2 regions of the Paraburkholderia sp. RL17-337-BIB-A genome follow, and region 1 is predicted to be linked to the other one. Evidence: riboswitches for the same ligand, from Rfam matches in the RefSeq annotation. Region 1 holds a riboswitch; the other holds the start of a gene.
The links. A riboswitch is a leader RNA that binds a small molecule or an ion and turns the genes downstream of it on or off. The one in region 1 is predicted to bind thiamine pyrophosphate.

Region 1 (4,414 bases):
GCGGCATGCGAGGGCACGCCGAGACCCGCGTCGACGATCAGCGGCACATCGGGCAGCCGTTCGCGCAATACGCGCAGGCCGTACGGATTGATGACGCCCTTGCCGGTGCCGATCGGCGCGCCCCACGGCATGAGCGCTTCGCAGCCCACATCGAGCAGACGGCGGCCGATCACGAGATCTTCGGTGCAATACGGCAGCACCTTGAAACCGTCCTTGATCAGTTGTGCAGCCGCTTCGATCAGGCCGATGGGATCGGGCTGCAGCGTGTAGTCGTCGCCAATCAGCTCGAGCTTGATCCACTCGGTTTCGAAGATTTCACGCGCCATATGCGCGGTGGTCACCGCCTCGCCGACAGTCAGGCAGCCGGCTGTGTTTGGCAACAAAGGCACGCCGTGGCGCTTGAGCAGATCGAAGAAACCGGCTTCGGCGCCGCCTTCGTTCATCTGCCGGCGCAGCGCGACGGTCACCATGCCGGGGCGCGCGGCGTCGATCGAATCCGACAGCGATTGCAGCGACGGATAGCGCGAGGTGCCGAGCAACACGCGGCTCGCGAAGCTTTGGCCGTAGAGCGTGAGCGCGTCGGCGGTGTGGAGGGAAGTCATTTGCATAGTCCTGGTCTCCGGCAATGCGTGGCGCGGCGTTTAGCCGCCGGCCACGGGTTGCACGACATCGAGCTTGTCGCCCGGCTGCAGCGCGCGTGCCGCATGTTGGGTACGCGCGACGAAATCGCCGTTCAGCGCGACCGCGAACGGCGGACGCGCGCCGAACGCGGCGAGCGCATCGGCGACAGTCGCGCCATCGGGCAGCGACAACGGCTTCTGATTGATATGAATGTCCATGGTGTTCGAATACGGTTCAATCGATGACGGTAGCAGCGCGGCGCGCTTATTTGCGTGCGGTTAGTTCATCAGCAGGCGCGCAACGCTCATGCCGGCTCCCGCGTGGAATCCAGGTGAAACAGCTCGCTCCAACGCGCGGCACTTTGCCAGTCGGCGAAAGCATCGGCGTCACCGATGCGGCCGTCGAGCAGCGCCGCGGCGAAGCGCACGGCTTCGTCGGCGACTTCGGGCACGATCATGTAGCCGTGCCGGTACAGGCCGTTCACGCGCAGTGTTTGCGCGCCATCCCACAGCAGGGCCGGACGGTGGTCCGGCAAAGTCGGGCGGCACTGCGAATTCAGTTCGAGGATGCGTGCCTCGCCGAAGCCGGGATGCACGGAAAACGCCGCGCTCAGCAGTTCGAGCGCCGAGCGCACGCTGACGGGCGACATGTCCTCGCCTTCCACCTCGGTTGCGCCGATTACGTAGAGATCGTTGGGCTTCGGTGCGATATACAGCGGATAGCGCGGATGCAGCAGGCGGACCGGTCGCGTCAGCTTGATACCCGGCGCATGCACGCGGGCGACTTCGCCGCGAATGCCGCGCAGCGTGGGCAACACGGGCTTCGCGCCCAAACCGCGGCAGTCGATCGTGATGCGCGCGGGCGGCAACGCATGGTCGTCGACCGCTGTGTTCCAGTGCGTTTCGACACCACGCTGGGCGAGGCCCGCGGCGAGCGCGGCCAGCACCTGGCGGTTATCCAGCTGGCCTTCGCGCGGCAGCAGCCAGCCCTGGTTGAAACGACCCGCCAACGCCGGCTCAGCGGCACCGACCTGAGCACCGGTCAGCGTGACGAAGCCGCCGTCGAGCAATTCAGCAGGCGCGTTCGAGCGCACCCGGCGCTCGAACAACGGCGCTTCGGTGCGGTCGGCGTGATGCCATACGACCAGCGTGCCATTGCGCTGGAAGAACACCGGTTCAGGCAATTCGGCCAGCACTCGCGGCCAGGCGTCGAGCGAACTCGCGCCCAGACGGGTGATCAGCAGTTCCGCACTGGCGGCTTCGGCAAGCGGCGCCAGCATGGCGGCGGCGACCCAGGCCGCGGCTTGCGTGCCCGCGGCATCGCCGCGCTCATAGAGCGCAACACGGTGCCCCTGCCCGGCGAGACGCCATGCGACGAGGCGCCCGCACAGCCCCCCGCCGAGTACCGCGAAATCAGGTTGAGCAGAACGATTCATCGCGCCCACCCCGAGTCGCAACGGCAAGCAGGGCTAAAGCAGCACGGCGCGCCGGCACAACTGACGAGCGCGCGGCCGAAAGCAAAACACGCAAAACACATATCTGAAGAATAGGCGGTCATCGAGTCCTTTCCGTACGGCCAAAAACGCACGTACCCAGGACGAAACCGGCGGGCAAGGCCGGCCGGGCAACACGCGCGTCCAATGACGGACGCCGCCCGGCGGGGAATGGAAGACTGGCTGCTTCCGGAAACTTCCCGCGCCGGTATTACCCGGATCGGGTGCAAAGGGTCTCTCTCAGCCTCGCCGCCGCTGCGTGAGAATCACGCAGCCTGTGGGCAAAGCACCCCTGTTTCGTCGAAGGTCATTAGACCATAAAAGGCGCGGCGCCCGCAAACCGATGGGCTAGCCCTCGCACGCCGTTGATCCGGCACCATCTTTCGCTTCATCAATACGGCCGAGCGCAGCGCTCTGGCACAATGCCAACACCGGATGCCGCAGGAGCCACGCGCGTGCGACATGCTTGGCCGCATGCGCGAGGGCGGCATCGCGGCGAGGCCTTGAAGCGGAAATTAATTTTCACTTAAGGGCTTCGCGCCAGAATCGGACGCTCACCCGGACGCTAATTCGTCGAGCACGACGCCCGGGCACGCACCGCAAACCCGACGTAGGCCGGCCTCACACAGGCCAGCCTCGATGGGCCGGCCCCCGGATGGGCCAGCACTTCATCAGGATGCTCATGACACCGAATACCGCTTCCAGCCCCGCGCTGCCGCCGGACGAAAAAGTCTCCGCCTGGAGCCTGATCAAACCCTATTGGATTTCCGAAGAACGAAAAACGGCGTGGGGGCTGCTCATCGCGATCATCGTGATGAATCTGCTCGTCGTGTGGATCAACGTGCGCCTGAACCACTGGAGCGCCGACTTCTACAACGCATTACAGACCAAGAACGTCCACGACTTCCCGCACCTGCTGATGGTGTTCTCGGGGCTCGCGTTCGGCTTCATCATTCTTGCGGTGTACGGTCGCTATCTGCGCCAGATGCTCGGCTTTCGCTGGCGCCAGTGGCTGACCACGCGTTATCTCAACGAGTGGCTGCACGACAGCGCCTTCTACCGGATCGAACGCGACCGGCTCACCGACAATCCCGACCAGCGGATCAGCGACGACCTGCAATCGTTCGCCACCACCACGCTCTCGCTGACGCTCGATCTGCTGTCCACGGTTGTCACGCTGGTCTCGTTCATCACGATCCTGTGGTCGCTGGCCGGCGCGCTGACCATTTCGCTCGGCGGCATGCCGTTGCAGATTCCGGGTTACATGGTGTGGGCCGCGGCACTGTACGCGGTGGTCGGCTCGCTGATCATCCAGAAGGTCGGCCATCCGCTCGTGTCGATCAATTACCAGGCACAGAAAGTCGAGGCGGATTTCCGTTTCGGCCTGATCCGTCTGCGTGAAAACGCCGAGCAGATCGCCTTCTACGACGGCATGGAGACCGAGAAGAAGAACACCCACTCGCTGTTCGCCCGCATCCGCGACAACTGGTGGCAGGTGATGAAGTACACCAAGCGGCTCACCTTCGTGTTGAGCTTCTATGGTCAGATCGCGATCATCTTTCCGCTGGTGGTGGCGGCCCCCCGCTACTTCGCCGGCGCCTTCACGTTCGGCGTGCTGATGCAGATCTCGAGCGCATTCGGCACCGTCAGCGATTCGTTCTCGTGGTTCATCAACAGTTACGGCACCCTGGTCGAGTGGCGCGCTACCGTGAACCGGTTGCGTGAATTCAAGCGCATCGTGCATGCGCCGCGTCTGAAGGAATCGGTGTCGCCGGCTACCGCGCATGGCGGCATCAATCTGCATTTTGTCGACGAAGACAAGCTTTCCACCGAAGGCCTGCAGCTTGCGCTGCCGAACGGCAACCCGCTGTCGCGCATTCGCGATATCGCGATCAAGCCGGGCTCGCGCTGGCTGGTGCGCGGTCCGTCCGGTTCGGGCAAGAGCACGCTGATGCGCGCGCTCGCCGGCTTGTGGCCGTTCGGCGACGGCTCGATCGACGCCCCGGTCAACGCGCGCATGATGTTCATCCCGCAAGTGAGCTACATGCCGATCGGCACACTGAAAGCCGCGCTCACCTATCCGTCCTCCGCGGACACCTACACCGACGAAGAATGCCGCGAAGCGCTCGTCACCTGCCACCTGTCGGAGTACGCCGACCGCCTGCAGGAATCGGGACACTGGACGCGCATTCTGTCGCCGGGCGAACAACAGCGCCTCGCCGGCGCTCGCGTCTTGCTGCACAAGCCGGACTACTTGTTCCTCGACGAAGCGACCAGCGCGCTCGATGCGGAAAACGAAGC
Region 2 (4,414 bases), 1.2 Mb from region 1:
GACGGGGGGCACGGCCGCAACCGCATATGCGGGCGGCGGGCTCTGCTGGGCGTTCTGCGCCTGCTGCGCAGAAAACTGCTGCTGCGCCTGCTGGGCCTGCTGCGCCGCTTGCGGATCCGGCGGCCCGACCTGCACGTCCTGTTGTGTCGCGCCCGCCGGGACCGTGGCGTAATACGGGTAGTAGCCGGCCGGATAGTAACCGTAAGGGTAATAGCAGCCGGACAACGTCAGCATGCAGACCGCGCCGGTGAGCGCCAGTCCCGTTTGTGAAATACGTGGGAAGCGGCGCGGCAGCCGCCGGCTGATCGCGCTGACCGTGGTGTTGAGGCGGGACTTCATGACGCGCTCCTGTTTTAATCGGACGCCGCCATTCGGGGCGTAATGGCTTGAGCTTACGCCGCCGTCGCGCCAGCAGAATTGCAAAACCGTAACGGCTTATTTCACCTCATTGCAGGCCGCTTTGCGAAGCAACCGGCGTGGCGCGGTCGCCGTCGTCGTACGGTCACACGCCCGTCAATGAGCGGCACTTTGCATTTGATGTTATCCCGAAGCCCGTATCCAGATGTGTGAGCTTGTCAGCAGACTATCGGGTTCGTAATCAAGTGTTTCCCTTCCGTGAGCATGCGGTGTGCCCGCCCGCGTGGAAAGGCAAAAGCCCGCCGGTGGCGGGCTTCGGTGCTGCAACGCGTTCATGTCGAAGTTCGAATGGCGGGCGCGTACTGATGCGCCCGCAATCCGCCCCTTACTGCCGCTGATAAATCTCGGCGCCTTTCTTCATGAACTCGATCGACTTCACTTCCATGCCTTTCTTCAGCGCTTCGTCGTCGGTGACGCCTTGTTGCGCGGCGAATTCGCGCACGTCCTGGGTGATCTTCATCGAGCAGAAGTGCGGGCCGCACATCGAACAGAAGTGCGCGACCTTGGCCGAATCCTTCGGCAGCGTTTCGTCGTGGAATTCGCGCGCCTTGTCCGGGTCGAGACCGAGATTGAACTGGTCTTCCCAACGAAATTCGAAGCGTGCCTTCGACAACGCATTGTCACGCACCTGCGCGCCCGGATGGCCCTTTGCCAGGTCGGCGGCGTGCGCGGCGAGCTTATAGGTGATGATGCCCGTCTTGACGTCGTCCTTGTTCGGAAGCCCAAGGTGCTCCTTCGGCGTGACGTAGCAGAGCATCGCCGTGCCGAACCAGCCGATCATTGCAGCGCCAATGCCCGAGGTGATGTGGTCGTAGCCAGGCGCGATGTCGGTGGTCAACGGTCCGAGCGTGTAGAAGGGCGCTTCGTCGCACCATTCCAGTTGCAGGTCCATGTTTTCCTTGATCAGTTGCATCGGCACGTGGCCGGGGCCTTCGATCATGGTCTGCACGTCGTGTTTCCACGCGATTTGCGTCAGCTCGCCCAAGGTCTTCAGTTCGCCGAGCTGTGCTTCGTCGTTCGCGTCGTAGATCGAGCCGGGACGCAGGCCGTCGCCGAGCGAGAAGGCCACGTCATACGCCTTCATGATTTCGCAGATGTCTTCGAAGTGCTCGTACAGGAAGCTTTCCTTGTGGTGAGCCAGGCACCACTTCGCCATGATCGAGCCGCCGCGCGAGACGATACCCGTCATGCGCTTCGCCGTCAGCGGCACGTATTGCAGCCGCACGCCCGCGTGGATCGTGAAGTAGTCGACGCCTTGCTCGGCCTGTTCGATCAGCGTGTCGCGGAAGATTTCCCACGTCAGGTCTTCGGCCTTGCCGTTGACCTTTTCCAAAGCCTGGTAGATCGGCACCGTGCCGATCGGCACCGGGCTGTTGCGGATGATCCACTCGCGCGTTTCGTGGATGTGCTTGCCGGTGGAGAGATCCATCACCGTGTCGCCGCCCCAGCGGATCGCCCACGTCATCTTGTCGACTTCTTCGCCGATGGAGGAGGTCACCGCCGAGTTGCCGATGTTCGCATTCACCTTCACGAGGAAGTTGCGGCCGATGATCATCGGCTCGCTTTCCGGGTGGTTGATGTTGTTCGGGATGATCGCGCGGCCGCGCGCGACTTCTTCTCGCACGAATTCCGCCGTGATTTCCTTCAGGCCGTCGGGACCGAATGCGCTCGCGCCGAATGCCTGGCCCGGGTGCTGGCGGCCCATCATCGCGGCGAGCTTCTCGCCGTTCGGGCCGCTCGTCTTCAGGCTTTCCAGGTACGCGGCGCGCTGCTGGTTCTCGCGAATCGCGATGTATTCCATTTCCGGCGTGATGATGCCGCGACGTGCGTAGTGCATCTGCGAGACGTTCTTGCCGGCGATCGCGCGGCGCGGCGTGCGGTGCAGGCCCTTGAAGCGCAGGTCGGCGGTCGCGGTATCGGCGGCGCGTTCGCGGCTGAAGTCGCTCGACAGACCCGTCAGCGCCTCGGTGTCGCCGCGCTCTTCGATCCAGGCTTGACGCAGCGCGGGCAGGCCGGCGCGGATGTCGATTTTGGCTTCCGGATCGGAGTAAGGCCCCGACGTATCGTAGACGAAGACCGGCGGATTCTTCTCGCCGCCGAAGCTATCCGGCGTGTCGGCCTGCGAGATTTCGCGCATAGGCACGAGGATATCGGGCCGCGAGCCGGTCACGTAGACCTTGCGGGAATTCGGCAGCGGCGCGACAGCGGCGGCGTCGACGTGGGCGTCGGCGGAAAGAAACTTCGGATTGGCGTTCATGCGGATCTCCTCTTCGACCGGCGTTGGCGCTTTCGCGCCTTGCTCCGGTCCCATGCAACTTGTTGCGGTCGACGAGAGTTGGCGCAAAGCACCAACTCCGGTCCCATGTGTGGGCCGCTAAGCAGGAGACGAGATGGAAGTTGTCGGATTCGCGAGAGGTGAGGCGATAAAGCTGGGGTGCGAAATCCGTACGCTTCCCTGCGCTGGCATTATCCAGATCAGGTTCAAAGGGTATTTCTCACCCACGCAGCACGGACCTCCAACCCCCGCGCCACGCAGGACCCCCGCGTTAGCAGCGCACACGATACACCGGCCGGGCGCTGCTTGGCAACCCGTCTTGAAAAAGTCAGATGTCGGAGATAACGCCGGTCAGCCACGCACTATTCTTATGGTGATAGGGCTGCCGGGTGTGATGCGGTGCGGAAATTTGAATCGCGAGTGTGCTTTGCGTTACAGCGTGAAATCGTCGGCGGCTTCGGGCTGGAACAGGATCTTTTCGAGCTTCAGCACTTTCTCCGTGCCGCTTGGCGGCGTGAAGCGGATGCGTTCGCCGCGCCTGGCGCCGAGTAGCGCGAGGCCGAGCGGCGAAAATACGTTCAGGCGGCCCTGCGCGAACTCCGCATCGGGCGGATAGACAACTGTCCAGGTCATCTGCTCGCCGCTGCCTTCGTCGACCAGCGTAGCTTGTGAATTCATCGTGATGATGTTCGCGGGGATGTCGCGCGATTCGACGATCACGGCGCGTTCCAGCACGTCGTCGAGCATGTCTTGCAATTTGGCGTCGGCACCGGGCGCGGCCGCGTGCTTTTCAAGCCGGGCGACATCGATTTCGGTGAGGTAACAGGTTTTCGTCTTTTTCATGACGGGTTCTCCAATTGATCTGCATATAAGGGAATTGCGTACGGATGAGATCAGCCCGGAGCCCGACGACGTGGCTCCGGTAATGGAGGGAGCAACGTCAGATCGGGCGCCGGGCGGCGAGAAGCGGGAGCGTTCGGAACGGCTGGCTGGGGTGCGGCGTCGCGACGTCCGCGCGCGCGCAACCGGTTGCGCGGCGGGGGCGCAAGCGGTTGAAGGCACGGGAGATCGGAAAGCGCATCGAGGTAGCCGGCAGAGAGTGAAAGATGTTTGGGTGAGCGCCGCAAAGAAAGCTTGATCGGCGCAATCGAAAGGTGAATGTTAGCACGGGCCGGGCGTCTCCTTAATTGCTGCCTGAAGGTGCTGCCTGGACGGGGTGTGGGCTGGCTGAGCGTTTTGTCGATAGCCGGCCACAGCGGGGCGTTCGCGGCAGTTTGCCCGCCAACGTACAGACATGTCGCGCCCCGTGGGCATAAACAGCATGGTATGGTCGCGACCGCGGGCGAACAACTCAAACCAAAAATAAAAATTCAAAACTGGCTGTCATAACCGGTCTCGTGGTTCGACAAACGTGCAGATCTTGATGGAGCACGCCATGCGAACCCTACGAACCCGCCGAGCTTTCGACGAAACCGCTCCGCCCGCCGCACCCACGCACGGCACGATTCATCCTGTGTGGGTGCGCCTCACGCATTGGCTCAACGCACTCGCGGCGATCCTGATGATGCTGTCCGGTTGGCGCATCTATGACGCGTCGCCGATCTTCAAAGGCTTTACGTTTGCGCCGGCAATCACGCTCGGCGGCTGGCTCGGCGGTGCGCTGCAATGGCATTTCGCGGCGATGTGGCTGCTGGTCTTCAATGGTCTGTTGTATCTCGCGCT

Region 2: another riboswitch for thiamine pyrophosphate. It lies ahead of thiC (phosphomethylpyrimidine synthase ThiC); the one in region 1 lies ahead of P0D84_RS01320 (FAD-dependent oxidoreductase).

Annotation. Positions count from the first base shown of each region.
Region 1 is NZ_JARESY010000001.1:278,351-282,764, reverse strand. Features, by position in the region: gene P0D84_RS01330 (thiazole synthase) at 1-602, opposite strand, end outside; gene thiS (sulfur carrier protein ThiS) at 642-839, opposite strand; gene P0D84_RS01320 (FAD-dependent oxidoreductase) at 926-2,056, opposite strand; TPP riboswitch at 2,294-2,417, opposite strand; gene P0D84_RS01315 (ABC transporter ATP-binding protein/permease) at 2,796-4,414, shown strand, end outside.
Region 2 is NZ_JARESY010000001.1:1,432,744-1,437,157, forward strand. Features, by position in the region: gene P0D84_RS06655 (hypothetical protein) at 1-339, opposite strand, end outside; gene thiC (phosphomethylpyrimidine synthase ThiC) at 743-2,674, opposite strand; TPP riboswitch at 2,852-2,970, opposite strand; gene P0D84_RS06665 (GreA/GreB family elongation factor) at 3,125-3,535, opposite strand; gene P0D84_RS06670 (cytochrome b/b6 domain-containing protein) at 4,128-4,414, shown strand, end outside.